4 regions of the Peribacillus sp. ACCC06369 genome follow, and region 2 is predicted to be linked to each of the others. Evidence: riboswitches for the same ligand, from Rfam matches in the RefSeq annotation. Region 2 holds a riboswitch; each other region holds the start of a gene.
What was found. A riboswitch is a leader RNA that binds a small molecule or an ion and turns the genes downstream of it on or off. The one in region 2 is predicted to bind cobalamin.
Positions count from the first base shown of each region.

Region 1: linked by a shared signal. The riboswitch ahead of QUF78_RS27055 (ABC transporter substrate-binding protein) and the one ahead of nikA (nickel ABC transporter substrate-binding protein) in region 2 are both predicted to bind cobalamin.
Region 3: linked by a shared signal. The riboswitch ahead of QUF78_RS06095 (ribonucleoside-diphosphate reductase subunit alpha) and the one ahead of nikA (nickel ABC transporter substrate-binding protein) in region 2 are both predicted to bind cobalamin.
Region 4: linked by a shared signal. The riboswitch ahead of metE (5-methyltetrahydropteroyltriglutamate--homocysteine S-methyltransferase) and the one ahead of nikA (nickel ABC transporter substrate-binding protein) in region 2 are both predicted to bind cobalamin.

Region 1 covers NZ_JAUCEN010000002.1:5,323,619-5,331,331, forward strand. Annotated here, with positions in the region: gene QUF78_RS27045 (heme ABC transporter ATP-binding protein) at 1-1,213, opposite strand, end outside; gene QUF78_RS27050 (FecCD family ABC transporter permease) at 1,219-2,232, opposite strand; gene QUF78_RS27055 (ABC transporter substrate-binding protein) at 2,237-3,202, opposite strand; cobalamin riboswitch at 3,382-3,556, opposite strand; gene QUF78_RS27060 (polysaccharide deacetylase family protein) at 3,644-4,525, opposite strand; tRNA gene QUF78_RS27065 (tRNA-Arg) at 4,730-4,803, shown strand; gene QUF78_RS27070 (hypothetical protein) at 5,301-5,468, shown strand; gene QUF78_RS27075 (DNA topoisomerase III) at 5,686-7,713, opposite strand, start outside.
Region 2 covers NZ_JAUCEN010000002.1:2,167,443-2,175,155, forward strand. Annotated here, with positions in the region: gene QUF78_RS11455 (FtsW/RodA/SpoVE family cell cycle protein) at 1-1,091, shown strand, start outside; gene QUF78_RS11460 (hypothetical protein) at 1,843-2,280, shown strand; gene QUF78_RS11465 (hypothetical protein) at 2,304-2,669, shown strand; gene QUF78_RS11470 (DnaA N-terminal domain-containing protein) at 2,843-3,250, opposite strand; gene QUF78_RS11475 (aspartyl-phosphate phosphatase Spo0E family protein) at 3,558-3,749, opposite strand; cobalamin riboswitch at 4,332-4,520, shown strand; gene nikA (nickel ABC transporter substrate-binding protein) at 4,675-6,306, shown strand; gene nikB (nickel ABC transporter permease) at 6,344-7,282, shown strand; gene nikC (nickel transporter permease) at 7,285-7,713, shown strand, end outside.
Region 3 covers NZ_JAUCEN010000002.1:1,076,444-1,084,156, reverse strand. Annotated here, with positions in the region: gene QUF78_RS06110 (SulP family inorganic anion transporter) at 1-979, shown strand, start outside; gene QUF78_RS06105 (hypothetical protein) at 1,065-1,211, shown strand; gene QUF78_RS06100 (manganese-dependent inorganic pyrophosphatase) at 1,311-2,240, opposite strand; cobalamin riboswitch at 2,534-2,713, shown strand; gene QUF78_RS06095 (ribonucleoside-diphosphate reductase subunit alpha) at 2,854-5,151, shown strand; gene QUF78_RS06090 (ribonucleotide-diphosphate reductase subunit beta) at 5,197-6,249, shown strand; gene QUF78_RS06085 (flavodoxin domain-containing protein) at 6,239-6,658, shown strand; gene QUF78_RS06080 (hypothetical protein) at 6,775-6,942, shown strand; gene cspD (cold-shock protein CspD) at 7,013-7,210, opposite strand; gene QUF78_RS06070 (hypothetical protein) at 7,409-7,713, opposite strand, start outside.
Region 4 covers NZ_JAUCEN010000002.1:792,612-800,324, forward strand. Annotated here, with positions in the region: gene QUF78_RS04615 (hypothetical protein) at 1-253, opposite strand, end outside; gene QUF78_RS04620 (ABC transporter ATP-binding protein) at 405-1,412, shown strand; gene QUF78_RS04625 (ABC transporter permease) at 1,461-2,252, shown strand; gene QUF78_RS04630 (ABC transporter permease) at 2,257-3,042, shown strand; gene QUF78_RS04635 (acyl-CoA thioesterase) at 3,084-3,572, opposite strand; gene metE (5-methyltetrahydropteroyltriglutamate--homocysteine S-methyltransferase) at 3,569-5,875, opposite strand; cobalamin riboswitch at 6,030-6,221, opposite strand; gene QUF78_RS04645 (potassium channel family protein) at 6,479-6,898, shown strand; gene bcp (thioredoxin-dependent thiol peroxidase) at 6,961-7,431, shown strand; gene QUF78_RS04655 (aminopeptidase) at 7,443-7,713, shown strand, end outside.

The sequences.
Region 1 (7,713 bases), 3.2 Mb from region 2:
CTTCTGCCAAATGCCCATTTACGAAGATCCATGTATTTATCGTTCCTGGAGCGGAACTCCAAGAATGTCGGTCAGCTAAAGATGCGTCGATGGCATTCCCTACACCAGCGGTCACGATGATAAAAACCGAGAAATTTTCAGCTCTTAATAACTTGAAGGCAACCGTATCGAGAAAGACAGCCGTCATCATCCCTACCGTTTGCTGCGGGTCAAATCCATGAGTTTTTAAATAATCAGCCATTTCAACATGATGATCCTCGCAAGCATATCCATGATGGACATGCCTATTCACGAAATATTTATGCCATCCCGTCCCCGAACCAGTCACTCCAGAAGACATCGTTCTAAGCGGGATCGGGGAATTCAATTGAATCATTTCAGATCCGACTGTCAGATAAGAATCATCAATTTCCAATGGGATAGTATCATAGCCATGCTTTTCCGGAACGATGAACATTTGCGGTTTCGGAAGGGCGGGATGTGGATGTTTTTCGATCGTCGTACGATATACCCCCTGAATCCGTTCCTGTCGGAGCACTTCATTCGGCACATCCACAACCAAAATTCTCCCTTTTTCAAGCAACATAAGCCGATCACAATATAACCCAGCCAAATTCAAGTCATGAAAAATTGAAATAACGGTCAACTTTTGCTCTTTTGCCATTTTCCTCATTAGATCAAGAAGATCCTTTTGATAGGAAAGATCCAAGTGGTTCGTAGGCTCATCCAAAAAAAGGATTTCCGGTTCTTGGGCAAGTGCCTGTGCCAATAAGACCCTTTGTCTCTCCCCGCCTGATAATCGTTCAAATTGAAGATCGTGAAAATCCGCTACTCCCGTTTGTTCCATAACCCGTTGGACAATCGTTTCATCTTCTGCGGACCAACTATGGAACCAACCTGTTTGATGGGCATATCGCCCAAGTGAGACCGTCTCTTTCACCGTATATGAGAAAGCTAATGAGGAATGCTGAGGGAGCACAGCAATGACCTGTGCAAGTTGTTTTGACGAATAATCCTTCAAATCCCTTCCTCTTATCCGTATGCTTCCGCCCGTATAATCGAGCACCCCGCTAAGCATACTTAAAAGCGTCGTTTTTCCGCTGCCATTTGGGCCAAGAATCCCGAATAATTCCCCTTTATGTACATCAAAAGTAACAGAGTCCAAAACAGCTTTGTTGTCATATCCACCTGTTAACCCTTTAACTTCAAGCATCCATCTTACCCTTCTCTCCGTCTCTTTAATAAAATCAGCGCGAATGCGGGTGCCCCGATAAGTGAAGTGATCACCCCGATTGGCAGTTCCGATGGGGCAATGATCGACCGTGCTACAAAGTCCGCCAATATTAGGAATCCGCTTCCTACCAGCAATGACAACGGAAGCAAATGTTTATGGTCAGGTCCCCAAATCTTTCGGACAAAATGAGGAATGACCAATCCTACAAAGCCAATCGCCCCTGAAACGGCAACGGCTGCCCCTGTCAACACCGAACCGGCTATCAAAATCCACATTTTCCGCCGCTTAACATTAACACCTAAGTGTTTTGCCCGGTCTTCCCCGAAAGTCATCGCATTCAATTCGCTCGTATTCATGATCAAGATCAACGAACCAATAATAAAAAACGGCAAAATGATTGCAATATAATTCCAGCCGCGCATTGAAACGCTTCCCATCAGCCAGCCGATGATTTGTCTTAATTCATCACCAGTCAGCGCAATCATCAATGAAATGAAGGCACTTAAAAACGAGCTGAAAATGATTCCCGTTAAAATGATCGTTTCCACTTTCATCGATCGATCCATTTTTTTTGCAAAAGCCAGTACGCAGAACATCGTGAGCACTGAGCACACGATGCTCAATGCCGGAAGAGTATATAAACCGATGAATGGTAGTGATATATTCAAGAATATTGTCAATACGGCACCGACTGATGCTCCTGATGAAATACCTAATGTGTAAGGGTCAGCGAGCGGATTCCGGAGCAGGCCCTGAAACCCCGCTCCCGAAATCGCAAGTGATGCCCCAACAAAACCCGCTAGCAACACACGCGGCAAGCGGATGTTCATCACAATATTCGTAAGCATTACATCCGGATCAGCTGAAATCGGTAAATGAAAAATCTCCTTGCCGATAATTTGTAATAGTACAGGAATCGGTACTGGCACCGAACCAAAGGAAATGCCTATCGTCATTGCGAATAACAAAAATAATAACGCAATCAAATAAGCAATCATCCATTTAGTTGTCAAATAGGTTCGGATAGACTGATTTGGCAAGTTCCTCTACTCCCTCTATTAAGCGTGGACCGGAACGGGTCACCAAGTCGGAATGGACATCAAAGACTTGGTCATCCTTCACAGCATTTACGTCTTGCCACCCTTTTCGGCCCTTCACTTGACTTACTGCATCTTTTGTATAATAACCATACGTTGTAATGATGACATCCGGATTTGCAGCAATCATAGACTCTTCATCAATTTTTGCCCATCCGTCCAGTTCAGCAGCTGCATTTTCCGCTGAAATAATTTGAAGCATTTCATTCATGAAGGTATTTTTTCCAGGTGTATATATCTCAGGTGACGGTGAAACCTCCACAAAAACGGTCTTCCTATCCGCTTCCTTTACGGATTTGGCTTTTTCCTGAATATCCTTGAGCTTCGTTTTCATGTCCGTAACGATTCCGTTTGCCTTATCATGTTCCCCTGTTGCCTGTCCAATCATATCAATAGAATCATAGACTTGGTCAAAGCTTTGTGCATCATTGACTACGAGGACAGCAATTCCAGCATCCTTAAGCTGCTGCAAACCCTCATTCGAATTATGGGCACTGGATGCATGGGCAAGAACAAGGTCGGGCTTCAAGGAGACAATCATCTCCGTGTTCATTTCCATTCCGCCAACTTTTTCAATTTCTTTCGTTTCTTCCGGATAATTATCATAGTCGGAAACACCAACAACCTTTTTACCCAAGCCAAGTGCAAAGACAACTTCCGTATTACTTGGTATCAACGAAACGATTTTCTTCGGTTTTTGTTCTATCGTCACCTTTTCGCCTGTTGCATCTTTAATCGTAATCGGGAAAACTTCCTGTTTGGCATGATTCGTTTCCTGCTTTTCTTTTCCTTCATTAGTAGCATCGCTACAGCCAACCATCATACCTGCAGTCAGCAACATCACCAGTATCAGACCAAAAATCTTCTTCATTTTCATTCCCCACAATCTTTTTTTCTTTTAATTTCTTCACACCTAATGAACAAAACGCATTATCGGAAGATGCACCCCAAAACAAAAGCACCTCCCGTTAAACGGAAGATGCTTGTATGGCAACAATATAATTACGGACTCTTTAGGGTCTGCCACACACCTTCCCATCCGCGTAGGTTACAGGTGTACGAATTTTGGCAGGTCTCCTGGCTCATGGTCATCGTCAACGGCACCTTCCCATATCTCATACAGTGGTAAACATCCGTTGGCTCCCATATACAGTGGCGGGACCGCGCTGGCATTTCACCAACTTCCCTTTTAAGTCATTAAGACACCAAATCGTTCATATGTATATAATTTTCACTGCCTTTCATTATACACCATGTAAGAATCGATTATTATATGATTTTTCTGACTTGCCTCGAAATGACCCGTCCATCTTCAATGATTAGAAGCATTTTCAATCAGGGACGCAAATCCCTCGACTGATAATCCCGGTGAAATCCGAACCCTATGCAGGGAATGCATCCCTTGGTCCCTTGAAGCTCCTCCAGGTTCGGTAGTGACTGCCATCTTGTATCCAGCTTCTTCTGACACCCATAGACTTTCTTCGTTATACCGGCCAACCGGATAGGAAATTACTGTCGTGTCCTGGTCGAGGATACGGTCGAATAGCTCCTTCGACTGAACCATTTCCGCTTCTTGCTGCTCTGCCGTCATCCGGTTCAACTCCAAATGGTTGATAGTATGACTTTCGATTGAAATCCCATTCCTGCTCATCTCCAACATTTGATTTTCAGTCAGGTGATGACCTTTATCAATGGACTTCCCGATCATGAAGATGGTTGCTTTCATATCATATTCTTTTAATATGGGGAAAGCCTCCGTGTAGTTATCTGTATAGCCATCATCAAAAGTAAGCCAGACGCACTTATCACTTGGCATCCGATTTTCGGTTAAAACGAGGAATGCTTCTTTAGGGGATAATGTATAGTAACCATTCTCCCGAAGCCAAGTCATTTGGGATTGGAATTCCTCTCTTGGAACCCGAAGGCCATTACCTTCAGAAATGCTATGATACATCAATATTGGAAACTGAACCGCGGAATCGGCCCTTATCCAGTTTCTCGTATCGATTTGTTCCGGTTCGTCCTTTGAATCCTGTCCGGTGCCATTCTCCGCTGCCTCAACCACTTCAATGTCATCTTCCGCAATCGGCGCAGCCCTCTTTGTGCCTATACCCTCTAAAATCCCTTGTGAGCATGCAGGTAAAATTAATATCCCCAGCAATGCCACAAACAGTAAAACTCTGTATTTTCCCACTATCATTCTCCTATTTTTTTCTAGTATAATAGTACCAGAAAACCAACCAATAATAAAGTATTCCATTTAACGAAAAAAAAGGAAAAAGCAGAAATAAGAGACCCGCTAAGCGTTTAGATGATTTTTTCATAATTATTATTGCTATTAACTTGAAAAGTTTGCCTATAAGAAATATAATAAATAGGTCGTCGACTTTTTTTATATGTCCCAGTAGCTCAGCAGGATAGAGCGACAGCCTCCTAAGCTGTAGGTCGTAGGTTCGATTCCTATCTGGGACGCTAATTTTAAAACCCTGTTACAATGCGGTATCTCCGCGTCGTAACAGGGTTTTTCTGTTGGTATGGCCTTACCTATTTAGGTTTTTGAGGGGCTTCCAATGTAAAGGTCGGATTTCTAGATACCGGTATGAGAAAAGTCGGAAGTATCGGCGAACATTACATTATGAGATTAACCATTTAATTTTCTTTCAACTTTTTGACTCTGTTTAAAGAGAAGTTTTAATTAATGATGTTTTTCGATATATATATCCGCAGAAAAGTAATATTTTTTTGAAATATATGTTTTAACCTGTCCCATCCGGGTAGATAAATACTGTAAGACATTCTCACCAAAGGAGATGATGTGCACGATGAGTACAATCAGAAGCCAATGGAACAAAGAGAATGACGCAGCGGTGTTTAGTCCCGGTGATCAGCGTTAGAGTCAATTGAAGAGTTAGTCGATAACCAAAATGGGAATTACTAGTCTTCTCGCCCAAAGGAGGAGGATACTGATCATGAGTATTTACAACCTATGGAATCCAGAGAATGATGAAGCAATTTTCAGTCCGGGTGATCAGCAGACATTTAGTACGCTTACACTAGCAGATACGGATAAATACACACATACAACTGACGAAACACTTGAATATGAATTACACGGCACCGTACTGAATGAAATTTAACCCTAAGCAGTGATATATGGAAAAGGATGGAGCGAATGCTCCATCCTTTTCTGCTGTCTTTTACTTTTATATGGATTTCGCCACTTCATCAAGCGGCAATCTTTTGTCTGGAAAGATGGACCTGCCCACAATGAACTTGCCCACCCCGCCCCATGCAAATACCCCCCAAAAAAAAGGCCCTTTCACTATTAAGCTTAAAGTGAAGGACCATTTTCTTTTATTTATCGAATTTCAGTTTGGCCAAAGCATCCGCTAAGGCAGTATTGATCGGCTCTTCTTTATTTTGCTTTTTCATATAATTGGAGACTTCATTTTTTGATACTTTTTGATTTTTATTTTGCCCTCTTCGTTTATTGTAAGAAGAAAGTTTTTCGTGAAAACCGCATTTACAGGTGAATGTCTGTGCTTCTCCTTGACCGCGCATTTCCATCTTTTTGTGACATTGTGGACATCTGGCATTTGTTACACGTGAAACACCTTTTTTGTGGCCACATTCACGATCCTGACAGACAAGCATTTTTCCCTTTTTACTATTCACTTCAAGCATCAGCTTGCCGCAATCAGGACATTTCGTTCCTGACACGTTATCATGCTTGAACTTTTGGTCACTATTTTTGATTTCTTGAACGATATTTTTGGCATAGGTGCGCATATCGCCGATGAATGCCTGTTTTGGTAGCTGTCCTTTGGCAATCGCTGTTAACTTTTGCTCCCATTGAGCTGTCAGTGCTGGAGATCGTAAGTCTTCAGGTGCCAATTGAAGGAGTTGTTTACCTTTCGAAGTTACATGAAGGCCCTTCCCTCTCTTTTCAATCAGGAAGCTATTGAACAATTTTTCAATAACGTCAGCACGTGTTGCAACAGTCCCAATCCCTCCAGTTTCACCCAGAGTCTTGATGAGTTCCTTGCTTTCCCCTGCCATGAAACGAGCAGGATTTTCCATTGCCGAAAGAAGCGACCCTTCATTGAACGGCTCCGGTGGTTTCGTTTCACCCTCTGTTTGTTTCACAGTCGAAATGGATAAACTGTCACCTTTTTGAACGTTCGGAAGCAGTTGCTCAGCAAGGCCATCTTTAGCTTCTTCCTCGTCGAATTGGTGATCATAGACTTCCTTCCAGCCAGATTTCAGGACGACCTTCCCTTTTGCCATGAACGTCTCCTGTCCCATTTTTGCGGTGACGGTCGTTTGCTCATATTCAAAAGGCGGCATTAATACGGCAAGAAACCTTTTAACGACCAAATCATAGATTTTAGATTCTTTGTCGCTCAGTTTTCCCGGTAGCGGAGTCTGCTCAGTGGGGATGATCGCATGGTGATCCGAGACCTTGCTATCATCCACGAACGATTTATTGGCCTTAATCGGGCTGCGCAGGATCCTTGATGCATACTGGGCATATGGTTTAATGCTGACAGCCTGTAATCTTTCTTTTAGCGTATCAACCAAATCCGTTGATAAAAAGCGTGAATCCGTCCTTGGATACGTCAAGACTTTATGGCTTTCATATAAGCGCTGCATGATCGATAACGTCTCTTTCGCCGAATAACCAAATTTCTTATTGGCGTCCCTTTGAAGTTCCGTTAAATCATATAAAGAAGGGGCAAAACTTTTCTTATGTGCTTTGTTCACTTCCACCACTTCTGCCTTTTTCCCCTTCACGGCTGAAAGAACCTTTTCTGCCTTGGCTTTGTCAAATGTGCGGATATCTTTAGATTGGGCATCTTGCCAGATTAGGCGCAAATTGGATTCTGCAGTTGCCGAAACGCCATAATATTTCTTAGGCTGGAATTGTTTTATTTCTTCTTCTTTTTTTGCAATCATCGCAAGTGTCGGCGTTTGGACGCGGCCGCAGGATAGCTGGGCATTGTGCTTCGTAGTAAGAGCCCGTGTCGCGTTCATCCCAACGATCCAGTCCGCTTCTGCCCTAGCAACAGCAGAGGCAAATAGGTTTTCATACTCCTTGCCATCCTTCAGCTTTTTAAATCCATCTTTGATCGCTTTATCCGTTACAGAGGAAATCCAAAGCCGTTTGATCGGCTTCTTTACATTCGCTTTTTCGAGAATCCAGCGTGCAACGAGCTCCCCTTCGCGGCCAGCATCTGTTGCAATGATGACATCCTTGACATCATTGCGGTTCAATTGTGTTTTAACCGATTGGAACTGTTTGCCTGATTGCTTGATCACGACCAATTTCAAAGACGGCGGCAACATGGGCAGGTCCTCAAGGCGCCAAGTTTTATATTTTTC
Region 2 (7,713 bases):
TTTTCAGTAGCGTTAGTTTATACAGTGCCCAAAAATATGCACAGCTTGATATAGATTATTTTCAGCAGCAAATTGTCTGGTTTGTAGTAAGCGGAGTGATTGTTCTGGCCATTTTTTATTTTGATTTTGAGACGATCATGAAACTAACTCCCTTTATATATTCATTCGGCATTTTGCTGCTACTATTTGTATTGTTAGGTCCCGATAGTATAGCCCCAGTCCGGAAGGGGGCTAAATCATGGATTGAAATTCCAGGATTAGGCTCCATACAACCATCCGAGTTCATGAAAATATTTTTAATATTGATGTTGTCTTATATCCTGACTAAACATATTGACAAGTTTCCGGTAGGGGATATAAGGACAGATATTAAATTATTGTTTAAAATGGGATTGATAGCTGCTTTGCCAATCGGTCTTACGCTTCTGCAGAATGACTTTGGCACTTCATTGGTAATGGCCGTCATCACCATGGGAATCATCCTTGTATCGGGGATCAATTGGAAAATGATAGCTTCTGTAGTTTCTTTAGTGGTCAGTATTGTATGTTCTTTGGTAATCATCTATCTATATGATCCTGATCTATTATTGAACTTACTGGATGGATATCAATTGGATAGGATAAATTCTTGGCTGGATCCATTTGGCCATGGCCAGGGAATCGGTTATCAATTGAAGCAGTCCATATTAGCGATTGGTTCCGGTATGACTGAAGGGAAAGGCTTCAACCAAAGCAATGTATATATTCCTGAAGCACATACCGATTTTATATTTACCATAGTGGCTGAAGAATTTGGGTTCATAGGGGCAAGTTTGCTAATATCCCTATATTTCTTCATCATTTATAAAATCGTTGCGACTGCATTGAGTTCTTCTTTTTTCGAATCTTTTATATGTGTAGGTGTCATCTCTTTCTTGACCTTCCACATATTTCAAAATATCGGAATGGTCATCGGTCTAATTCCAATCACAGGAATTCCTCTGCCATTAATGAGCTATGGAGGGAGTTCGGTGATGGCTACGATGATGGGACTTGGTTTGGTATTGAATGTTTCATTGAAGAAAAAGGATTATATGTTTTCGAATAAGTGACAAAACTTTTAGGATTTATTTAAAATACGATAGGCTAAACTAATTTCAATAATAGAAAGTGTAGCCCAAAGAGGAAGGTTAAGAAATATGTGCCCCTACTTAACTCTTACCGGGAGAGAAATGTTAGCACTCAGATCAAGCAATGCTTGGTCTTTTTTTTATGAATAAACGGCATGAAGAAATGTAGGATACTGCTTAACAAATACTATTACAGCATTCATAAGTTGGAGGAATGTGATCCATTTTAAAATTAATAAATTAGTAGGCCGTTCAGAGGTTCCACAGGGGTAGCATAAAAAATGCGACTAACAAAATAGGTATCGATATTTTTGGTTTTATGGTTCTTTAATCCTGTAATTTAGATTTTTTTAAAAAAATATACATTTAATATAGATATATTATCATATAAATGCTAAGGTTTAATAGTAACTAATACTCATTCTAAAGGGCGCCGCATTCTATTTACTGGAACAGTTCCGGCTTCACCTTCCACTTAGATTCATTACATAAACGTGCATGTTCCATGAAGGAATTTATTTTTACTTCTTTCTTTAAATGTAGGAAAAATGTTAGATTAAAAAACTACAAAAAGGGGAATCGAATATTATGAAAAAAATGTTTGCTTTTTCAGTATCTTTGGTTATTTTATTTACCTTTGTAGCTCCTTCCTTTGCAAGTAAGAAGTTATCACCGAGACATCTACAGAACAAGAATTAAAAGAGTAAGCCTTTTTTTTTAAGGTCTAGAAATAATGAGTAATACAATTTTAACGGAACAAGAGATTGAAGACTTGTATAATGAAGTTATGAGTATTGGAACACCTAACGTTGGTGGTATTACTTCCTATGTTCCTATTTCAGGTGGATCAACGAAAACAGAAATACCTCCAATTTATAGAACCTACAAAAATACTGGTGTAAATGAAGCTAAAAATCTAATTTTCGCATATATGATGAAAAAGATTCCTAAAAAATTAACAGATAGCGTATTTTTAAATTGGCTTTTTGTAAAGTTAAATAGCTGGTCTAAAATTAGTCCAACTTATGTGGGTTCTTGGGTATCAAGTTCTTATAGCACTGCAGAAAAGAAAAGGAATTATCATGCAATAGTGGTTCGTTATGGAAAAATTAATTGTACATCACCTAAATCTGTTCAATATTTCCAATGCAATTACTGGTTCGGGAAATAATAATCTAGGGAATGGGGGATTAGATGAAATTGAAAATATTATTAAGAATAGGTATCTTATTATTATTTTCTTTTCTAATGATTTTTGATTATTTCCCACATATCGTTTTCAATGACATACCTGAGACGGCACTGACATTTGGAATTATCTCAGTGGCGATTATCTATATTGTCCTTAATCGAAAGACTGAAAAAGAATGTGAACATTCATTAATTGTAGAAGCAGTATTTATTTTTTATACTTTAGTGCTAATAGGAGTATTAACATTAATGGGGGGAGAATCCACTGTAGGAATCTCCTTAAAAAATCCTATCTTATGGTTTGTTTTATTATTGACAATAGTTGATATGACATTAAGATATAGGAAAATTAATGATAGCAAACTCTAGACTTAAGAAATCGGGGCATTTCGGGGCGATAAAAAACAGCCACATGGCTGCCTCTTTACTTTAAATTATCTAAGACTCAAAAGCTTTAGGAACAGTACATGTACTTTATTATTTTTTATAACAAACGAAGAAGCCTTTATAGCTTCTTCGTTTGAATGTTTAAGAGTGTTCCCTTATTTCGCAATAAATTGAATGCTATAATCTTTTCCATTGATACCCTTCAGCAAGGATTTTATTAATTTTGCGTACCTTTCCTCCAGCCAATCTCGGGCGAACTCATTAGGTGCAACCAATGTCATTTGGTCATTTTCAATCGAAGTCAAGTATACATCTTTCAACCATGTCTCATAGCTAGGCTTAGAGATCTTTTTCTGCAATTGTACTTTAACGAGGGAGAATATATCTTGATCGTCCAACAATTCAGTTTGTAATGTGACATCTTCAAACGGTGGCACAGCTTCTTTATCTGGTTTTAAATGATTTATTATTTGAGTGGCACGATTTAATTCATGTTCAAGTGAAAGTTTAAGCTCTTGTAACTCTTTCATTAAAATATCTTTAGATTTATCATTTCTATCCATTGTACGTCCCCTTGCTATCTGGTTATCTTTTTATTTAGTATAACTTCTTTTTGTTCTAATCCCATGACGAATTCTACACGAAATAAAACCTAGAAAACTATACTGAAGCCTTATGTAAGAAGTGATGATCATTTTCATTAAATAATCCAGAAAAATTAGTCCACGAGTCCAAGAATTGAACACGAGGTGGTTAAGTAAGGGAAATATACTGCATGAAATACACAGTGATCATTAAAAATAATTCCAATATAATTCAGAGAGATAGTTCCTACAGCTATCATGATTGAATGAAGTTAGAAAGATTAAATCAAATTTCATTCCTGTTTTTGAAATATTGTACATTTGGTTCTTTTTCATGCTCAAGTAAATTCAATAGTTTATCCAGTTCCTGGCTATTATGTAATGTTTTTGGAGAAGTTAATCCATATGTCAATGCGGTAGTTATTAAATCTTTCCTCAATATCTCGATTTTTTCATGTAATGCTTCAATACTTACCAATGCAAAATCCCTCAAGTACTTTCTTTTATTGTTATGAATCTATTATTACATAAATTAGGTTGCTTTCAAATACAAAGTAAGTGTTCACTTATAAAAAATAACTTATTCGGGAGGGAGCAATACAAATCTGAAAATGAAAAATCTACATACTATCATTCATATATGTCGTTACAAATAACTGTTTGTATAAGATTATTGCCTCCGTACAATACGAACCGTTAAAAACATCAGGATCTTAATTTGATATGGCATAAATTTGTGATAAGGAATATAATTTGTATTAGGTAAACTTTTTGATTTTATTTTCATATAGTTAATATCCATTTTTAGAGAGTTGTAATCGTAAAACCGTATAATATAGGAGAGTTTTTAATATTTGTTAAATTCTTAAGAATAGATATTTATTCTCCTTTTTACTAACTGTTTTCGTTTATTGCTAGGATGGAAATGATTAGTTGCTGAGTTTATCAAAAATTAATTAGAGATGAAACTATTAAAGTGTTAAGAAGCATCAAGAGGTTTTGACTTAATAATTTTAAGATGGACAAGCTCTATATTTTACTATGAAGATGAGGAAAAATTTCATATTTTATTGGAATGGGTATATTCGTTTAATAGCGAATATTTAAAAGGGAAGCCGGTGCAAAATCCGGCACGGTCCCGCCGCTGTAAGGGTGAGTCCTATGCAAGAAAGTCACTGGATAATATCCGGGAAGACGCATGGAGATGATGAACCTAAGTCAGAAGACCTGCCTGTTCTAGAAATGCTGTTAACCTACGGGAGATAGGGAGGTGTTAGAGTGCTAGAAGACGAATTTGTTCTTAATATATAAGCATTTCTGACCGTTAAATCTGGTTGGAAATGCTTTTTTGTATTTCGTGATTTTTCAAATAGTTAAAATTCCATAATTGAAGGTGAGAAAGCATGTTTATAAAACGGTCTAATTTATTCCATTCTTTTGTTGGACTACTAGTAATTTTCACAATCTTAGTTACAGGTTGCAGCAACACAACAATAGATCAAGAAAATACATTAGATAATGAAAAGCAAAAAGTTGTTACTTTTTCATGGCCTGGGGATATAGGTGACTTAAATCCACACACATATTTTCCGAATGAGTTTTTTTCCCAGGCTATGGTATATGAATCCCTTGTTTATTACGGTAAAGGTGGAGAAATTCAGCCTTGGCTTGCGGAGAGCTGGGATATATCGAAAGATGGAAAAGAATATGTATTCCATCTAAGAAAAGATGTTGAATTTTCCGATGGTTCGGTATTTAATGCTGCAATCGTCAAGAAAAACTTTGATACCATTTTAGATAATCGCAAACAACATGAATGGGTGGGATTAATTAACCAAATCAAAGATACAAAAATAATAGATGAATATACTATTAAACTTATTTTGAACAACGCGTATTATCCAACTCTTCAAGAACTAACTTACATCAGACCTTTGAGATTTGTAGGAGAAGCTGCTTTTCCTGACAGCCAAAACACATTTAAGGACGGACTCAAGTCTCAGATTGGCACTGGACCGTGGGTATTGAGCGAGTATAAGAAAAATGAGTTTGCTGTTTTCAAAAGGAACGAACATTATTGGGGCACTAAGCCTAAAGTAGATAAGGTGGTTGTTAAAGTCATTACTGATGGAGAGTCAAGAGTGTTAGCTTTTGAGAAAAAGGAACTCGACTTTATATTTGGAAACGGGGTCATCAGCCAAGATTCATTCCAATTTTTGAAGAATTCAGGGCAATATGAAACCAAATTGTCAGAACCTACAGCTACAAGAACGCTGCTTCTTAACTCAAACAGAGAAGCGACTAAAGATCTTAAAGTTCGGTTAGCTCTCCAACATGCTTTTAATAAACAAGCTGTTATCGATAAGATCTTTTATGGTATGGAAAAAAAGGCTGATACTTTGTTTCCACCTATTTTGCCTTATACGAAAATTAATATAGAGCCATATGAGTATGATGCAGAAAAAGCAAAAATGTTATTGGATGAAGCTGGATGGAAACAAGTGAAGGGGAAACCATTTAGAGAAAAAGACGGAAAAGAATTGCAATTGGAATTACTGTTTAATAGTACAGATAACATCCAAAAGTCAATCGCAGAATTTACACAAGGTGATTTTAGAAAACTGGGAATAGATGTTAAGTTGACCAGTCAGGAAACTAATACTTTTTGGACAACGGCATTTCAAGGTAAGTTTGATTTATTATTTACAGCAACATGGTCTGTACCGTTTGATCCACATTCCTATTTAGCGTCTATGACGACTAATTCGGAAAATGGTAGTCCAGATTATAACGCTCAATTAGGGTTGCCAGTAAAAAAAGAAATAGACCAGAAAATTAAGAAAGTATTATTAACTACTGACGAGGAAGATAGAAAAATACTGTATTCAGATATATTAACGACATTGCACGAACAAGCCATTTATTTACCGATATCTTATCAGTCTAATATAGCGGTGTATCAAAAAAACATTAGTGGAGTAGATTTTTTACCTCAAGAAGCTGAGGTCCCTTTAACTTCAATTGATGTTAATTGAAATAGGGGATACTTAAAAACAACTTAAGGAGTGCTACATGAGTTGGTTTATTTTTAAACGTCTCACAAGTTTAATTCCAATATTATTCGGAGTTTCGCTCATTACTTTTATCTTGCTTCACTTAATTCCTGGAGATCCGGCAGTAGCTTACTTAAGGGCGTCACATATTCCTCCTACGAATGAGACAGTGGCTGCCCTTCGAGTTGAGCTTGGTTTAAACAAGCCTTTATATGTCCAGTATTTTGGATGGCTGGGAAAAGTGTTGCAATTGGATTTAGGGATGTCTTACGTGTCCAATAACTCCGTATGGGAAGAAATTGTGGTACATTTCTTCCCAACAGTTCAATTAACATTTGCTTCGCTTATCTTAATTGTTGTTATTAGTTTACCTATAGGCATGATTTCTGCTATTTACAAGGGGAAATTTGTTGATCAGTTTAGCAGAATAGCAGCCTTTGTAAGTGTCTCTATGCCAACCTTTTGGTTTGGGTTTCTTTTGATCTATTTTTTATCTGTAAAGTTAGATTTATTTCCTGTATTGGGAAGGGGGACCTTGGCGCATCTAGTGCTTCCTTCCTTGACATTGGCTTTTACCTATATAGGGACGTATATGCGATTGCTTCGAGCTAGTATGCTAGGAAATTTGAATGAGCCATTCGTTGTGTATGCTAGAGTGAGAGGGTTACGCCAAAGACTAATCGTTATCAGACATGTCTTAAAAATGTCCTTATTACCTATGATAACTGGACTTGGAATGAGCTTCGGGAACATGCTAAGCGGAGCGGTTATTGTTGAAACAATTTTTTCTTGGCCCGGCATGGGACAGTTATTTGTCACATCTATTTTAAATCAAGATTATCCAATGATTCAGGGGTGTGTATTGTTTATGGGTGTGATCTTTGTGGTCTGCAATCTTCTTGTGGATCTTACTTATTCTTTCCTGGATCCCCGTATACGCTGGGAAGGAGAGAAATAAGAATGGTGCAAAACATGAAAAGAATGCTGATGACACATATGCTCATGATGATCAGTATCATGATTATTTCCTTTCTGACAGTATTGGCTCTTTTTGCTCCTTTTTTGGCTCCTAATGATCCGAACTTGATTGATATCGTTCAGAAGCTGCAAGGGCCCTCCTCTCAGTTTCCATTGGGGACTGATCATTTAGGGAGATGTATATTGTCCCGATTAATCTATGGAACACGAACCTCGTTGGGAACAGCTTTCCTTGTCATGGGATTAATGATGATTATTAGTATCCCACTTGGTATTTATGCAGGCTTTATAGGGGGTAAAGTTGATTATCTCTTCATGAGAATGTGTGACATTCTCATGGCATTTCCAAGCTTTCTGCTGTCCTTAGCTTTAATCGGAATTTTAGGACCAAGTCTTGGCAATCTGATCTTG
Region 3 (7,713 bases), 1.1 Mb from region 2:
TTTTCCGCTGATCTCGAAAGTCATTCCTTCACCACTTGTCGCCATCATATTCATGACGATCGTTGCAGTTACTACGGGGGCTACGGTACGGACTGTTGGGGATATGGGGCAAATGACCGAAGCACTTCCGATGTTCATGCTTCCAGACATCCCTTTGACCTTCGAAACTTTGGCGATCATTTTTCCATATTCCATTGCCCTGGCGTTTGTGGGGTTGCTTGAATCGTTATTGACAGCTCAAATAGTCGATGGAATGACTGACACGGACAGTAATAAAAATAAGGAAGCCAAAGGCCAAGGAATTGCTAATATCATCGCCGGATGTTTTGGCGGCATGGCAGGATGTGCAATGATCGGTCAATCCGGTATCAATATTAAATCAGGAGGAAGGGGCCGACTCTCCACTTTTGTAGCTGGCGCATTCCTTATGGTATTAATCGTGGTACTGAATGACGTCCTTATTAAAATACCGATGGCTGCACTTGCAGCAGTCATGATCATGGTTTCAATCGGGACATTTGACTGGTCTTCCCTAAAGAGGCTCAATAAGGCTCCAAGGACGGATGCAGCCGTGATGATCGTGACGGTCCTCATTGTCCTATATACGCATGACTTATCAAAAGGGGTATTGGCTGGAGTGCTCTTGAGCATGATTTTCTTCTCAGCTAAAATTTCTAAAGTGGCTGTTGAGAAAACGGAAGACATCCATGCTAAGAAAATCACTTATCGTATTAGCGGACAAATATTTTTCGCTTCGGTCCAGGACTTTGTTTCGAAGTTTGATTTCAAGGAAAAAGCCGATGCAATCATCATCGACTTTTCCCTCTCTAAAATATGGGATGCTTCTGCAGTCGGTGCTGTTGATACGGTTGTCCTAAAATATCAGCTACGAGGTACACCTGTCCAGGTGCAAGGCCTCGATGAGGAAAGTTCGTTATTGCTGGAAAAACTCGCTACATCCGAAAGTAAAATTTCTTGAAGAAGTAAAACTCTGCTGAATAGAAACTTTTCAAACCGACAAAATAGATAACATGAAATATTTCCTTTTGAAAGGAGCGAAAAGCATGACATCCGAGCAGGATTATACGGCAGCAAATCTGTCACCAGATTTATTGAATGAACTGAAAAGCTTTGAAAGCAAACTTGGCGAGGAAGCCAATAAAGAACTGATTGTCATCGCCTATGAAAAAGAAAAGGAAACTTTGAATTAAGAAAAAAGACTCAAACACCTTTAAATGGATGGTTGAGTCTTTTTTTGCATGTACAGAAAAAGGATGCCCACGTTTTTAATGAGCACCCCTTTCCCTATATTATTTACTGAATACGCCCGTTAAGACCGGCACGATTTGTTTTTTACGCGATACAACGCCCTCTAAGACGGCGATGTTATTGTTTAATGAAACGTCATATGCTTTTTCCACTGCGTTGGCTGCTTTACCAAGAGCCAAGGCAACAGAATCATTGGTCAGGATATCCGTTACTACGAATAGGAATAAATCCAATTCCTTCACAGCGATGACCGATTCAATGGCTGCTTCTAGTTCGGCTTGCTTAGCAAGGACTTCGTTCGGATCAACAGCATTGACCTGAGCTATCTCCACTTTAGCCATGCCCATGGAGAATTCTTTTGCATCAAGAGTGATAAGCTGGGCAATCGTTTTGTCGCTCAAGTCAGCTCCCGCCTTCAACATTTCCAAACCATATGTTTCAGCGTTGACTCCCGCAATATCAGCCAGTTCCATAGCTGCTGCAACGTCTTGCTCCGTGCAGGTCGGCGATTTGAACAATAAAGAATCCGAAATGATGGCAGACAGCATAAGACCTGCAATCGCTTTTGGGATTTCAACGCCGTTTTCTTTATAGATTTTATTTAAAATGGTTGCCGTACAGCCAACTGGTTCCGCACGGTAATATAAAGGATCGCTTGTTTCAAAGTTAGCGATGCGGTGATGGTCGATAACTTCCAACACACGTACTTGGTCAATATCTTCAGCACTTTGCTGGCGTTCATTGTGATCGACCAGGATCACGCCATCAGCTTCCCCTGCCACTTTTTCCACAAGACGAGGAGCTTCGAATTTGAAGTGGTCCAACGCATATTGAGTTTCACCATTCACTTCACCCAGACGAACTGGTTCAGCGTTGATACCTAACTGCTTTTTCAGATCTGCATAAGCGATTGCTGAACAGATTGTGTCTGTATCCGGGTTTTTATGTCCAAAAACTAATACTTTTTCCAAGATTTTATCTCCTTTTTCATAAATATTTTTCCGCGAATCCCCTTATCGCAATAAAGGAGAGCCACCTTTACTATACACTTTATTTTAACACAAAATCCCCTAAATTCAGCGCTTGAATTACCCATTCCCCAATAAAATCTTTCATTCTTTCACCCTCTACCTTCTCTTTGTCAATAGATAAGGGTTGGTTTTTCTCAAATATATTAGTTGAATTATCATCGTATATGGCTTACGATAATATAAGCAGAAATACTAGATATTGATTACATAAACAACACCAATAACTATATATAGATTTTTTTGTAATCCAAGGTGCCAGCGATGGCTGAAAAGGGAATCCGGTGCGAACCCGGAACTGTCCCCGCAACTGTAAATGTGACGAAATGAGAAACCACTGTATAGCTCTCTATACGGGAAGGACTCAAAGTAGGATGATCATGAGTCAGGAGACCTGCCTTGAATTTTTCACGTTTCTTATTCTTCGGGGATTGAGATGATGAAACGATAGCATAATGGCTATTTTTTCATGGCTCTTTTATTCTATCGTTTGATCCGCTCAATTCATTGGGCGGTTTTTTTTTATTTTAGCGGAAGTTTACAAGGAGGATTATTAATGACTCAAACATATAACTCTACCATAAGTGAAAATGACACCGACACGAATTCCATCCAGCTTGAGATGTTATCGAAGGAATTTGAAGGCCGTCTCGATATGGAAAAGTTCAAGAAGCGTTTTACAAAATGGCTTGATCGCAAAAGTGACTCAACCGAAGAACAGGCATCAAAGAAACTGATTCAGCTCGCTCTGGAAAGTGTCGATATCGATGCTCCCGATTGGACGTTCGTTGCTGCAGCAGAACTGTTGAATGCGATGTATAGGGATGCACAAGCCAATCGAGGTTATGAAGGCATGAGTTATGGCCCATTCTATGAACTGATCACGGAACTCTCCCAACTTTCAGAAGGCCAGCGTTACCCCATCTATAAATCAGAACTGCTCTCTTCTTATACGAAAGCGGAAATTGAGGAATTGGGTTCGGTGATCGACCCGGAAAAGGATAAATTATTTTCTTACATAGGCATCTACTTATTAAACGATCGCTACCTAGCCCGCCCAAAAAAGGACAAGGTCTACGAACTGCCCCAAGAGCGCTTCATGATCATCGCGATGGAAATCATGCGATTGGAAAAAACGGAGCACCGCCTGCAACTTATCAAAGAAGCTTACTGGGCAATGTCCAACCTTTATATGACTGTTGCGACACCTACACTCTCCAATGCAGGAAAAACGCATGGACAGTTAAGCTCTTGCTTTATCGACGCAATTGAAGATTCCATTGATGGTATCTACCTATCTAACTACGATGCCGCAAAAGTATCAAAATTCGGCGGCGGTGTCGGTCTTTACGTTGGTAAGATCCGCTCGCTTGGTTCCGATATCCGTGGTTTCTCTGGAAATAGTTCCGGCACGACTCCTTGGATTCGACTGTTCAACCAGACAGCTGTCAGTGTCGATCAACTGGGGCAACGTAAAGGTGCCATCGCGATTTACTTGGATGCCTGGCATAAAGATATCATGAGCTTTCTTGATTTGAAGACGCAAAACGGGGATGACAGATTAAAAGCCCATGATATTTTTACGGGTGTATGCATTCCTGATTTATTCATGGAGGCTGTACGTGACAGAAAAGAATGGTATCTTTTCGATCCGCATACCGTCAAGCAAACCCTTGGATTCTCACTTGAAGACCTCTACGACGAGAAGAAAGGCGAAGGAAGCTTCAGGAATCATTATGCACTTGCTGTCGAGGCCGCAGAAAATGGTTCGCTTCCAAACTATAGCTTTGAAAAGATCAATGCGATGGACATCATGAAAAGCATCATGATTTCTCAATTAGAAGAAGGCGTACCATATATGTTCTACCGCGATGAAGTGAACCGGAAGAATCCAAATAAACATAAAGGTATGATTTATTGTTCTAACCTTTGCACCGAGATTGCTCAAAACTTAAGCCCTTCGACGATCACCGATGAATACGAAACAGAAGATGGAGATGTCGTTGTTGTTCGTAAAAGCGGCGATTTCGTTGTCTGCAACCTTTCATCCATTAACTTGCCCCGTGCGGTGAGCAGCGATGTTTTGGAAAGGTTGATTCCCATTCAGATCCGGATGCTGGATAACGTAATCGATGTGAATAATCTTCCGGTCAAGCAAGCATCCATCTCGAACAAACGTTACCGGGCAATTGGTTTAGGAACGTTTGGATGGCATCATTTACTTGCCACACAGAATATTTATTGGGAATCGGATGAGGCTGTTGAATATGCCGATGCATTATACGAAAAGATCGCTTACTTAACGATCAAGGCATCCAATGAATTGGCTAAGGAAAAAGGAACGTACCCATATTTCGAAGGATCGGATTGGCATACAGGGGAATATTTCGAACTGCGTGACTATACGGATCAAAAATGGATGGATTTAAAAGCAAACGTCCAGGAACACGGGACCCGTAATGGATATCTAATGGCCATTGCCCCCAATTCATCGACCGCCAAGATCGGTAATTCCACGGATGGGATCGATCCTTTGTATGAAATTGAATTTTACGAGGAAAAGAAAAACTTTAAATTCAAGGTGACCGCACCAGGCTTGACGCCAAATACGTATGAATATTATAAAAAGACCCGATTTAATTTGGATCAACTGGAAAGCATCAGGCAAAATGCTGCCCGCCAACGCCATATTGACCAAGCAATCAGCTTTAATCTGTATGTACACAACACAATCAAAGCCAAGGTCCTATTGGATATACATTTAACCGCTTGGGAATCCGGGTTGAAATCAACATATTATGTTCGTTCAACTTCTTCCGAATATGACAATGCCTGCGAAAGCTGTTCAAGTTAACGACAACCATAACCCAGTAATCTACTCTTAAAGGAGTTTTCACGAATGACAAATCATATCAAAAAGATCCGGATGCTGGAACCAACGCATCCAACTAAAGCGACAGGTGTTTTCAAAGGAGAAGCTTCAGGCTTTCTCCTTTGGAACGATATTCAGTACGAAAAATTCTATGATACCTATACTCAGCTCATCAATAACTTTTGGAAACCATCGAGCGTGAACATGATTCAGGATAAAAAGCAGTGGGGCGAATTGGACGAAGATATCCAGGACGCTTTTCTTGATATCCTTACGATGATTGCTGGAATGGACAGTCTACAAACGCCCACTTTAGTAGAAATCCTTCGGTACATCAAAGATCCGGCGGCAAAAGCTATCCTGGCCAATATGGCCCAGCAGGAATCCATCCATAATGAATCTTATTCCTATATCCTTGCTTCCCTGATCCCAGTAGGCAAGCAAAAACAGCTTTTCGACCGCATTAAAGAACATCCTGAAGTAATAAAGCGTAATCAACCGATCGTGGATGCCTATCAAACGTTCGTGGACGATCCAAGCCCCCAGCATTTATTCGAGGCACTGATCCATTCAACGAACCTCGAAGGGATCTATTTCTATTTGGCTTTCGCTTTCTATTATAATTTAGGACGCCAGAACCTTATGACCGGTTCGGCTACGATGATATCCTATATTCATCGCGATGAAATGGTCCATTTCGATTTCATTGGAATGCTCGTTCAAATCTTGATGTATGAATATCCTGAGTTAAATAATGAAGAAAACACGAAGTTCATTTATACAACGATTGAAAAAGCCGTCGAACTCGAAAAGGAATGGTCTGAATATATGCTTGAAGATATCCAAACCAAAGCCGATCTCGATTTGGAAGAATTCAATGAATACATCGAATATATAGCCAACAAACGGTTACGCATGCTAGGCCTTGAAAACTTGTATAAAGAATATAGCGAGAACCCGATGCCATGGATCAAAACGTTCGATGATGAATCCATCGGCCTTACCAAAACCGATTTCTTCGAACAGAAGTCTAGGACATACAGTCAAGTAAATGCCAGCAATGGGTTCGATGAGCTATAAAGTTGCCATTGTCTATCATTCTGCCGGAGGCAATACAAAAGCGCTTGCTGAAGCCATCGCTTCCCTATTACCTAAATCTGAACTATATCGAATGAATGAATTTGATTTACGTACATTACCGGATTACGATGCATTGATCGTTGGTACCTATACATGGGGAAACGGCGAGCTGCCTGCTAAATCAGCAGCACTTTATACAGAACTGGAGCAGCTGTCAATTGCTCATCTTAAAACGGGAGTATTCGGAACTGGTGAAACCAACTACAATCATTTTTGTGGGGCGGTAGATCATTTCCGGGACATGTTATTTGCCAAGAGCCAGTTATTGGTGACATTGAAGATAGAACAAATGTATCAAGAATCGGACTTGTCCAGACTTCAAAAGTTCGCCTCGCTATTCCAGAACTGACTGAAAGGAGATATGCATTTTCGCATATCCCTTTCAGTTTTTTAAAAATAAACTTAGTTCCGTGTATCATAGCAAGGGTGAACATGAAGTATAATGAAGGAAAAAAGGAGATAAACATGTCTGATAATATAACTCAGTTCCTGCCTATCCTTTTTATGCTAGTGCTTGTCGTATTCGTTATATTCATTGTGTTTTACCTGACAGGGCATTTTAATCGTTCAAAACGGATCGAAGAAAAATTGGACAGAGTATTGAAGGAAATGGCCGAAAAAAAAGAAGCATGAACGTGGCTTCCCTTACAAGGAAAAAAATAAAAAGACTCCAGAATCGGAGTCTTTTTTTATATGCGTTCAATTATTTTTGAACGTTAGCTGCTTGTGGTCCACGAGCGCCTTGCTCGATTTCGAAAGAAACTTCTTGGCCTTCTTCAAGCGTTTTGAAGCCGTCGCCTTGGATAGCTGAGAAATGTACGAATACGTCGTCTTGGCCTTCAACTTCGATGAAACCGAAACCTTTTTCTGCGTTAAACCATTTTACTTTACCTTGTACCATGATAGTTCCTCCTGTGTTTGGAAAAATCCATTTTATTACTATTTTTGGTTCTGGATAATGTTTCAAGAGGAATCCTATAACAGTAAATCCTTCTATCAAACTTATTCCGAACAAAAATAATTACTAATATTATATCATGGGAAATCCAAAAAAAACATGATTATCACAGTAATTCAACCGACAAATTATCCTAAAATTCTACATTTTTCGCTTCTTGCTTTGACGGAAGCCTTCGTCCAATAAGTAGCGTTCCGCCTCTACTGGACTCTCGAAACACTCCTCCAGATTCGAACCTGAATACACGTTCCAAAGTTGGTCTTCCCTTTCAAGTGAAAGCTCTTGCTTTTCACGTCCAATCCATGTTCCTTCCAACCTAGCGAACTCGTTTTCCTCTTCCTCGATTTCAACAGGAGGTTCAGAAAGATATTCCATGCTTTTTTTGATTAGTTCTTTTAATTCCGCTTCATTATAGTCACGTATATTGATGAACCCTTTACGGTCAG
Region 4 (7,713 bases), 1.4 Mb from region 2:
TGGCAGGGTTTTCGATGTCGAAGGATTGGCGGTTCATTTCGCCCTGGGCTTGGTAATAGATAAGTTGGCCGGTTCCTTTTTCTTCATTAATAGGAATGTGGAAACTTATGGGGGTGCTTTCAATCGATCCGCTGGAATCCCTTTGGATGACCTGGCATAATAATTCTCCGTATTCATCTTCATAAAGGAAGTCATATCGAAGGTCGATTACGACCTTTTCGATTTGGGATAGTAAAAATTCTTTAATATTCATGGCATGATCGTCTCCTTTATATATGTATCTGGTACAACGTTCGGATTCGCCCTGAAAATGGTAGATGGCATCCAAGCATTTTTATTGTCTAAAAGGGTTAGGTTGGATAAACTAATTCATTAGGACAAGAGATTACGGAGGATGTAACAGGATGAGTGATGCAATTCAAGTGAAACAGCTTCGGAAGGAATTTAAGTCGGCATCAAGCCGTTCAGGCTTAAAAGGTGCCTTCCGGGATTTACTTACAAGAAATTATAAAATCGTCCCTGCCGTCAATGATATCAATTTTACTGTAAAAAAGGGTGAGATGGTAGCTTATATTGGGGAAAATGGTGCAGGAAAATCGACCACTATCAAAATGCTGACAGGTATTTTGGAACCGACAGCGGGTGAAATCACGGTCAATGGCATGAATCCACATAAGGAAAGGGAAAAGTTCACTCAAACAATCGGAGTCGTATTTGGTCAGCGCTCACAGCTATGGTGGGATATTGCGGTTCAGGAATCCTTTAGGCTGCTAAAAAAGGTCTATAAAGTAACGGATGAACATTATAACGATCATATGGAACATGTCATCAAGACGCTCGATATCGGTCCTTTGCTGGACAAACCAGTGCGTAAACTCTCACTTGGTCAGCGAATGCGCTGCGAGCTTGCGGCAGCACTGATTCACAATCCGCCTTTGCTGTTCCTTGATGAGCCGACAATAGGCCTTGACGTACTCGTGAAGATGAAAATTCGCGAGTTCCTGAAAGAAATCAATGAGAAATATAATACGACAATCCTTTTGACTACCCATGATTTAGGTGACATTGAGGCATTGTGTGAGCGCGTAATCATGCTTGATGAAGGACAAATCATATATGATGGGGAATTGCAGAGTTTGAAAGATAACTGGGCTGAGGAAAAACAGATCCATTTTCAATTCATCGAGCCGATTGAATTGAAGGAATTGCAATCCTTACCACTCCCATTTACTGCTAACTGGGTTTATGATGAGAAAAATCAAACTTACATTGCCTTGTTGAAAGAAGAAAGTGATCATATTTCACAGCTTGTTTCAGCTGTCGTGTCACATTTTAAAATAAAGGACATCAAAATCCATGAAACGTCCATTGAAGAGATTGTTCGCAATATTTATGAAGAAGGCACTGTCTGACTCTCTAATCATTAAGAAACAACGTGTCTATCAAGAAGGGGGAGGGCAATGGGGAAGTATATTGCAATGATTCGCATGCGTTTTTTGATGATGCTTGCGTATCGAACGGATTATTATACCGGCATTTTAATTTATAGCATTAATATCGGTGCTTATTATTTCTTATGGAATGCGATATATGGAGAGAAAAGCTCCATCGAAGGACTTTCAAGTATGCAGATGACAACCTACGTCGCTGTTGCATGGATGGCGCGTGCTTTTTATTTCAATAATATTGACCGCGAAATCGCCACTGAAATTAAGGACGGCAAGGTCGCCATTGAAATGATCCGTCCTTATAACTATTTAGGCATGAAAACGATGCAAGGACTTGGGGAGGGGATATTCCGTTTCTTCTTCTTCTCGATTCCGGGAATGCTGCTGGTAGCTTTCATTTTTCCTATTGAATTGCCACACGAGCCGGCTACGTGGGGGATATTCGGCATTTCCTTGCTGTTCAGCTTCATCATCAATACACAAATTAACTTATTGACAGGAATCACTACCTTTTTCTTATATAATAATGCCGGATTGATCCGGGCTAAAAGGGTTATCATTGATTTATTTTCCGGTCTGCTGCTGCCCATCAGTTTCTATCCGATATGGGCGCAGGAAGTGATGAAATATTTGCCCTTTCAAGGGATCAGCTATGTACCAAGCATGATTTTTACGAACGGGTACAGTTCAGGCGAAATTGGCATGGCGCTTTTACAGCAGTTAATTTGGTGCATCATTCTTATAATACCGATTCAGCTTTTATGGATAGTCGCAAAAAAACAGCTGATTATTCAAGGAGGTTGACGGGATGTTTTATGTATCGATGTTTTTTCAATATGTGAGTCAGTATATGAAAACAAGATTGCAGTATAGAGCCGATTTCTTCATGGAAATCCTATCTGACCTGCTGAATCAGGTCGTGAATCTGGTATTTATCTTAGTCGTTTTTGGACATACCCAATTTTTAAGCGGGTGGAGCCGTGAAGAAATCATATTCATTTATGGATTCTTCCTTATCCCATTCGCCCTTTTTTCAGCCTTTTTCAACATCTGGGATTTTAATGATCGCTATATCGTCAAAGGTGAGATGGATCGGATATTAACAAGACCGATACATAGCCTCTTTCAAGTCATCTTAGAAAGAATCGAGCTAGAATCGTTATTTGGCGTTGTGACCGGTTTGATCATTATATTCTATTCGGGGGCTTCATTGGATCTGGAGCTTGCGTGGTATGACCCGATTCTTTTCATCATTTTTGCAATAGGAGGGGCCCTTGCTTATGCAGCCATATTCGTAGCGATAGCAAGCATTGGGTTCTGGTCGGATGCGAAAACATCCATCATGCCAATGATGTACAATATCGGGAACTACGGTCGCTATCCTGTTGATATTTATAATAAGGTCATTCGTTTTATCCTTACATGGGTGCTGCCATTCGCGTTTGTTGGTGTTTATCCGGCATCTTATTTCCTTAGAAAAGAAGAGTGGTATGCGTATGCATTTGCCACACCTGTAATCGGGGTTGCCTTTTTCATGATATCCGTTTTCATATGGAATCAAGGAGTGAAGAGGTACCGTGGGGCAGGAAACTAAAAAAACCCCTTCAACAGCATTCATGTTGAAGGGGTTTTTGTTTATTTGCGTTTATTCTTTCTTTCAATATATCTTGCTTGTGCTTGAACATATTGCTGCTTTTCATCTTCCGTTTCCGGAATGACCTGAGGTACGATTGTCGGCTTACCGTTTTCGTCAATGGCCAGCATCGTTAAAAAAGCGCGTGCCGTAAGCTGCTTTTCACCTGTTAATAAGTTCTCACGCTCCACTTTCACGAATACCTCCATTGATGTGCGATGGGCACAAGTGACATAAGCTTCAAGGTTAATTGCGTCCCCTGTCTTGATGGGGGCCAAAAAATCAAAAGAGTCGCTTGAAGCAGTCACAACGGGTTTTCGGCAATGGCGCATAGCTGAAATACAGGCTATTTTATCAACATAAGCCATTACTTTCCCGCCAAAGATGGTATTATGATGGTTCGTATCCGGTGGAAAAACAAGGTCGGTTAGGAAAGTCCGTGACTGCTGTGTTGGATGGGCATTTGATAAGCCGCTTTCCTTTTCAATCATTTGCCTGTTGTTTGGGCTAACAGATTTTCACGGACGATTATTGCTGCTTCGACCATGTTTTTCAGGGAAGCGACGGTTTCCGGGATACCCCTTGTTTTCAGGCCGCAGTCGGGATTGATCCAAAACTGGTCTTTATCTAATATCTTGATGCCCCGTTCAATCATATCGACCATTTCTTCCACTGCTGGAACTCGGGGACTGTGAATATCATACACACCCAGGCCAATACCTTTTTCATAAGTTTTTTCCTCGAATGCGGAAGCAAGCTCTCCATGGCTACGGGATGTTTCGATGGAAATTACATCGGCATCCAAGGAAGAAATGACATCCATGAAACTGTTGAAGTCGCAATAGCACATATGCGTGTGAATTTGCGTTGTATCCTCCACGCTTGATGTGGATATCAAGAACGAATTCACAGCCCAGTTCAAATACTCATCGCGATCGCTTTTTTTCAATGGTAGACCTTCCCTAAGTGCAGGTTCATCAACTTGGATCATTTTGATTCCTGCCGATTCCAATGCAATGACTTCTTTTTCCAAAGCAAGTGCCAGCTGGTAGCATACATTCTCCCTGGAAATATCATCACGGACAAATGACCAGTTCAAAATCGTGACAGGACCTGTAAGCATTCCCTTTACGGTCTTCTTCGTAAGTGATTGTGCGTATACACTTTCCCTGACTGTCATCGGTTCGATGAAATGGATGTCGCCATAAATGACTGGTGGTTTTACGCAGCGAGACCCATAGGATTGTACCCAGCCCTTTTCTAGAAAGACAAATCCGCCTAACTTATGACCGAAGTATTCAACCATATCCGTCCGTTCGAATTCCCCGTGTACGAGAACGTCCAAGCCGATTTCTTCTTGAATGTCGATCCACCTGCCGATTTCTTCGTTAATGAATGTTTCATATTGCGCAGCGCTCCATTCTCCTTTTTTGAATTTCCCGCGTGCTTGCTTAACTTCAAATGTCTGGGGAAAACTACCGATCGTTGTTGAAGGTAGAAAAGGCAATTTGAAAAATTCCTGTTGTTTTTGGTAACGTTCTTTAAATGGCAGCTGACGTCCAACATGCTCTGATTTAGCCTTTTCGACACTGGATTGTACACTCTTATGATTCCGTGCATTTGAACTAGCTAACGTCTGAACCGTTAATTTATTAGCATCGACCTTATCGGCGATTGCTTCAAAGCCCTGATTATTCCCTTTGACCAAGAGTGTTATTTCTTCAAGTTTCTCATCGGCGAAAGCAAGGGTTTCTTTCACTTCTTTTGAAACGGCGGTTTCATTACGAACGGTCACTGGAACATGAAGCAGGGAACAAGAGGGTTGAAGCCAGATTCGGTCTTCGGCTACTTTTTTCTTTAGAGTGTCGATCAATTGAATCTTTTTCGATAAATCAGAAAGCCAAATGTTTTTTCCATCAATCACACCTGCACCAAGCACTTTGTCCTTCGGGAAGCCGGATGCTTCAAGATTACTTAGATTCCTTCCTTTATCATGTACAAAATCAAGACTGATTCCCTGAACTGGTAATTCGATGACTTCTTGGTAGTGTTCCACGGCATCAAAGTATGTTTGCAGCATGATGTTTAGGTTTGGTGCTGCTTCATTCAGTTTTTCATAAAGGTAAGTAACAGTTTGCATATCATCTTTGGAAATGGATGAAACAAGAGAAGGCTCGTCCATTTGAATCCACTTCACGCCTTCTTGCTCCAACTCCTGCAGGATTTGCGTATATAGAGGAAGCAGGCGCAGGATTATGCCAGGGATATCTTGTTTTTTGAAGCCTTTGGAAAGGGAGATGAAAGTATAAGGTCCGATTAACACGGGCTTCGTTTCAATCCCTAGCTTTTCCTTGGCTTCCCGATATGCTACAAGTGGTTTATTTTCTGTTAAAGTCAGCTGTGGCAGTTTTAATTCAGGGACGATATAGTGATAGTTCGTATTGAACCATTTCGTCATTTCGGAAGCGACCTCATCATTGTTCCCGCGAGCCATTGAATAATAAACGGAAAGGGGAACGCTTCCGCCTTCATAGGCAGAGTAACGTTCAGGAACAAGACCGAACATGACGGACATATCGAGCATTTGATCATAGAAAGTGAAGTCGTTGACAGGAATGATATCAATGCCTTGATCTTTTTGTTTTTGTAAGTTGCCTAAACGGATGGCTTTTAGTTGTGCCGTAAATTTTGGTTCATCGATTTTCCCAGACCAATATGCTTCCAATGTACGTTTCCATTCACGATCTTCCCCGATTCGCGGGTACCCCAAATTACTGCTTTTCAAAATTCTCATCCTCCTACTTTCCTTTGATTTGTTTAAAAACAATAAAAAAAGCACCCCTAACTGTCAATAAGAGAAAGTTAGAAATGCTTAAAATAAAGAGACATGCAGAATGCCCCTTATAATTATAAGGTCCCTAACACCTCCCTATCTCCCGTAGGTTAAAACAGTGTTGTCGAAATAGGCAGGTCTCCTGACTTAGGGAATATCATTAGCAGCGAGCCTTCCCGATCCGTAGATCAGTGGCATATTGGATGGCGCTAACATTCCCATTACAGTGGCGGGACCGTGCCGGAATCAAACCGGGCTTCCCTTTTAATCCTAATGAAAATTAGGAACCTATTTCCACATATGAAATTTCACTAAACCTGCTGATAAACTGATTGCAGGTACCAAATATTTATAAAATAAAAACTATTATAAAAATTTAGATAATCTTAACATATCCGACCAAAAGGGTCAACATGAAAAAAATCGGGAAACGTTCCCGACATTTTGACAAATGCCTTTAGGGTGTGTGAGTGATAAGGCTGAAGTCTGTTCCTAAAAAAGAATATATTGTTAGGACAGGGAGTATGTATAAAGGAAGTGGCGTTTTGAAATGGGGCGTAGGGGATGACTTTCTACATCTTGATTGCAGGAATCATTTTTTGCATGGTGATGAGCATTCGGACGTTATTTCTTGTTGAGTCGGGAGGAAAGAAGTTTTCTCTGGAGGATATGCTGTGGCTTGGCAATTTATATGCGACGATATTAGTTGGATTTGCACTGATTTATTTATTATACGAGCTTCAGAATCATTCGGTGATTCTTGATATGGGCAATCGATTGGATGGCACATTCTATGAACAGTTGAAGACTTCTTTTTATTTTAGCGCGATGACCATGTTTTCTGTAGGGTATGGAGATATAGCCCCAATTGGAATGGGCAGGATGATAGCTACCATTCAGGCTTTCATCGGGTACACACTCCCGGCAGCGTTCGTGATTCGGACGGTGATCGATCTGGAGCATAAAGATAGGAAGGATAAATGAAAGTTGTGTTTCTTTCGATTATTGGGTACTCTTACCATAATGAAGGAAATGGAGGATTCAATATGACTGTTAAAATTGGAGAAAAAGCACCTGATTTTCAACTCCCTGCAAACAATGGTGAAATGGTTTCCCTATCGGATTTTAAAGGGAAATACATCGTTTTATATTTTTATCCAAAAGACATGACGCCAGGATGCACGACGGAGGCCTGTGATTTCCGGGACCACAATGAACAATTCGAGGAATTGAACGCTGTCATTATTGGTATAAGCCCAGATCCGGCGGCACGTCATGAAAAATTCATCGAAAAACATGGATTGCCTTTTCTGCTGCTAGCTGACGAAAACCATGAAGCGGCTGAATCATTTGATGTGTGGCAATTGAAAAAGAATTTCGGCAAGGAATATATGGGCATTGAACGTTCAACTTTCCTGATTGATAAGGCAGGTAAAATAGTCAAGGAATGGCGTAAAGTAAAAGTCAAAGGCCACGTCGAAGAAGCGCTTGAAACTCTTCGAGACCTAGAAAAATAAGGGACAGGCAGATGAAGGATGAACGAATAACGAAGCTTGCGGCCAGGCTGATTCATCATTCGATACAATTACAGCCAAAAGAGAGAATCCTCATCCGGGGCCATATCAACACGAAACCATTGTTGAAAGAGCTGATTGATGAAATATACAGGGTGGGTGCTTATCCATATATAGAACTCGAAGACGATGAGATTAGCCGACATCTGTTACAAGGGAATGTGAAGGAACAACTTGATACATCGTCGCAATGGGCTTTGAAGAAGTATACGGATATCGATGCGG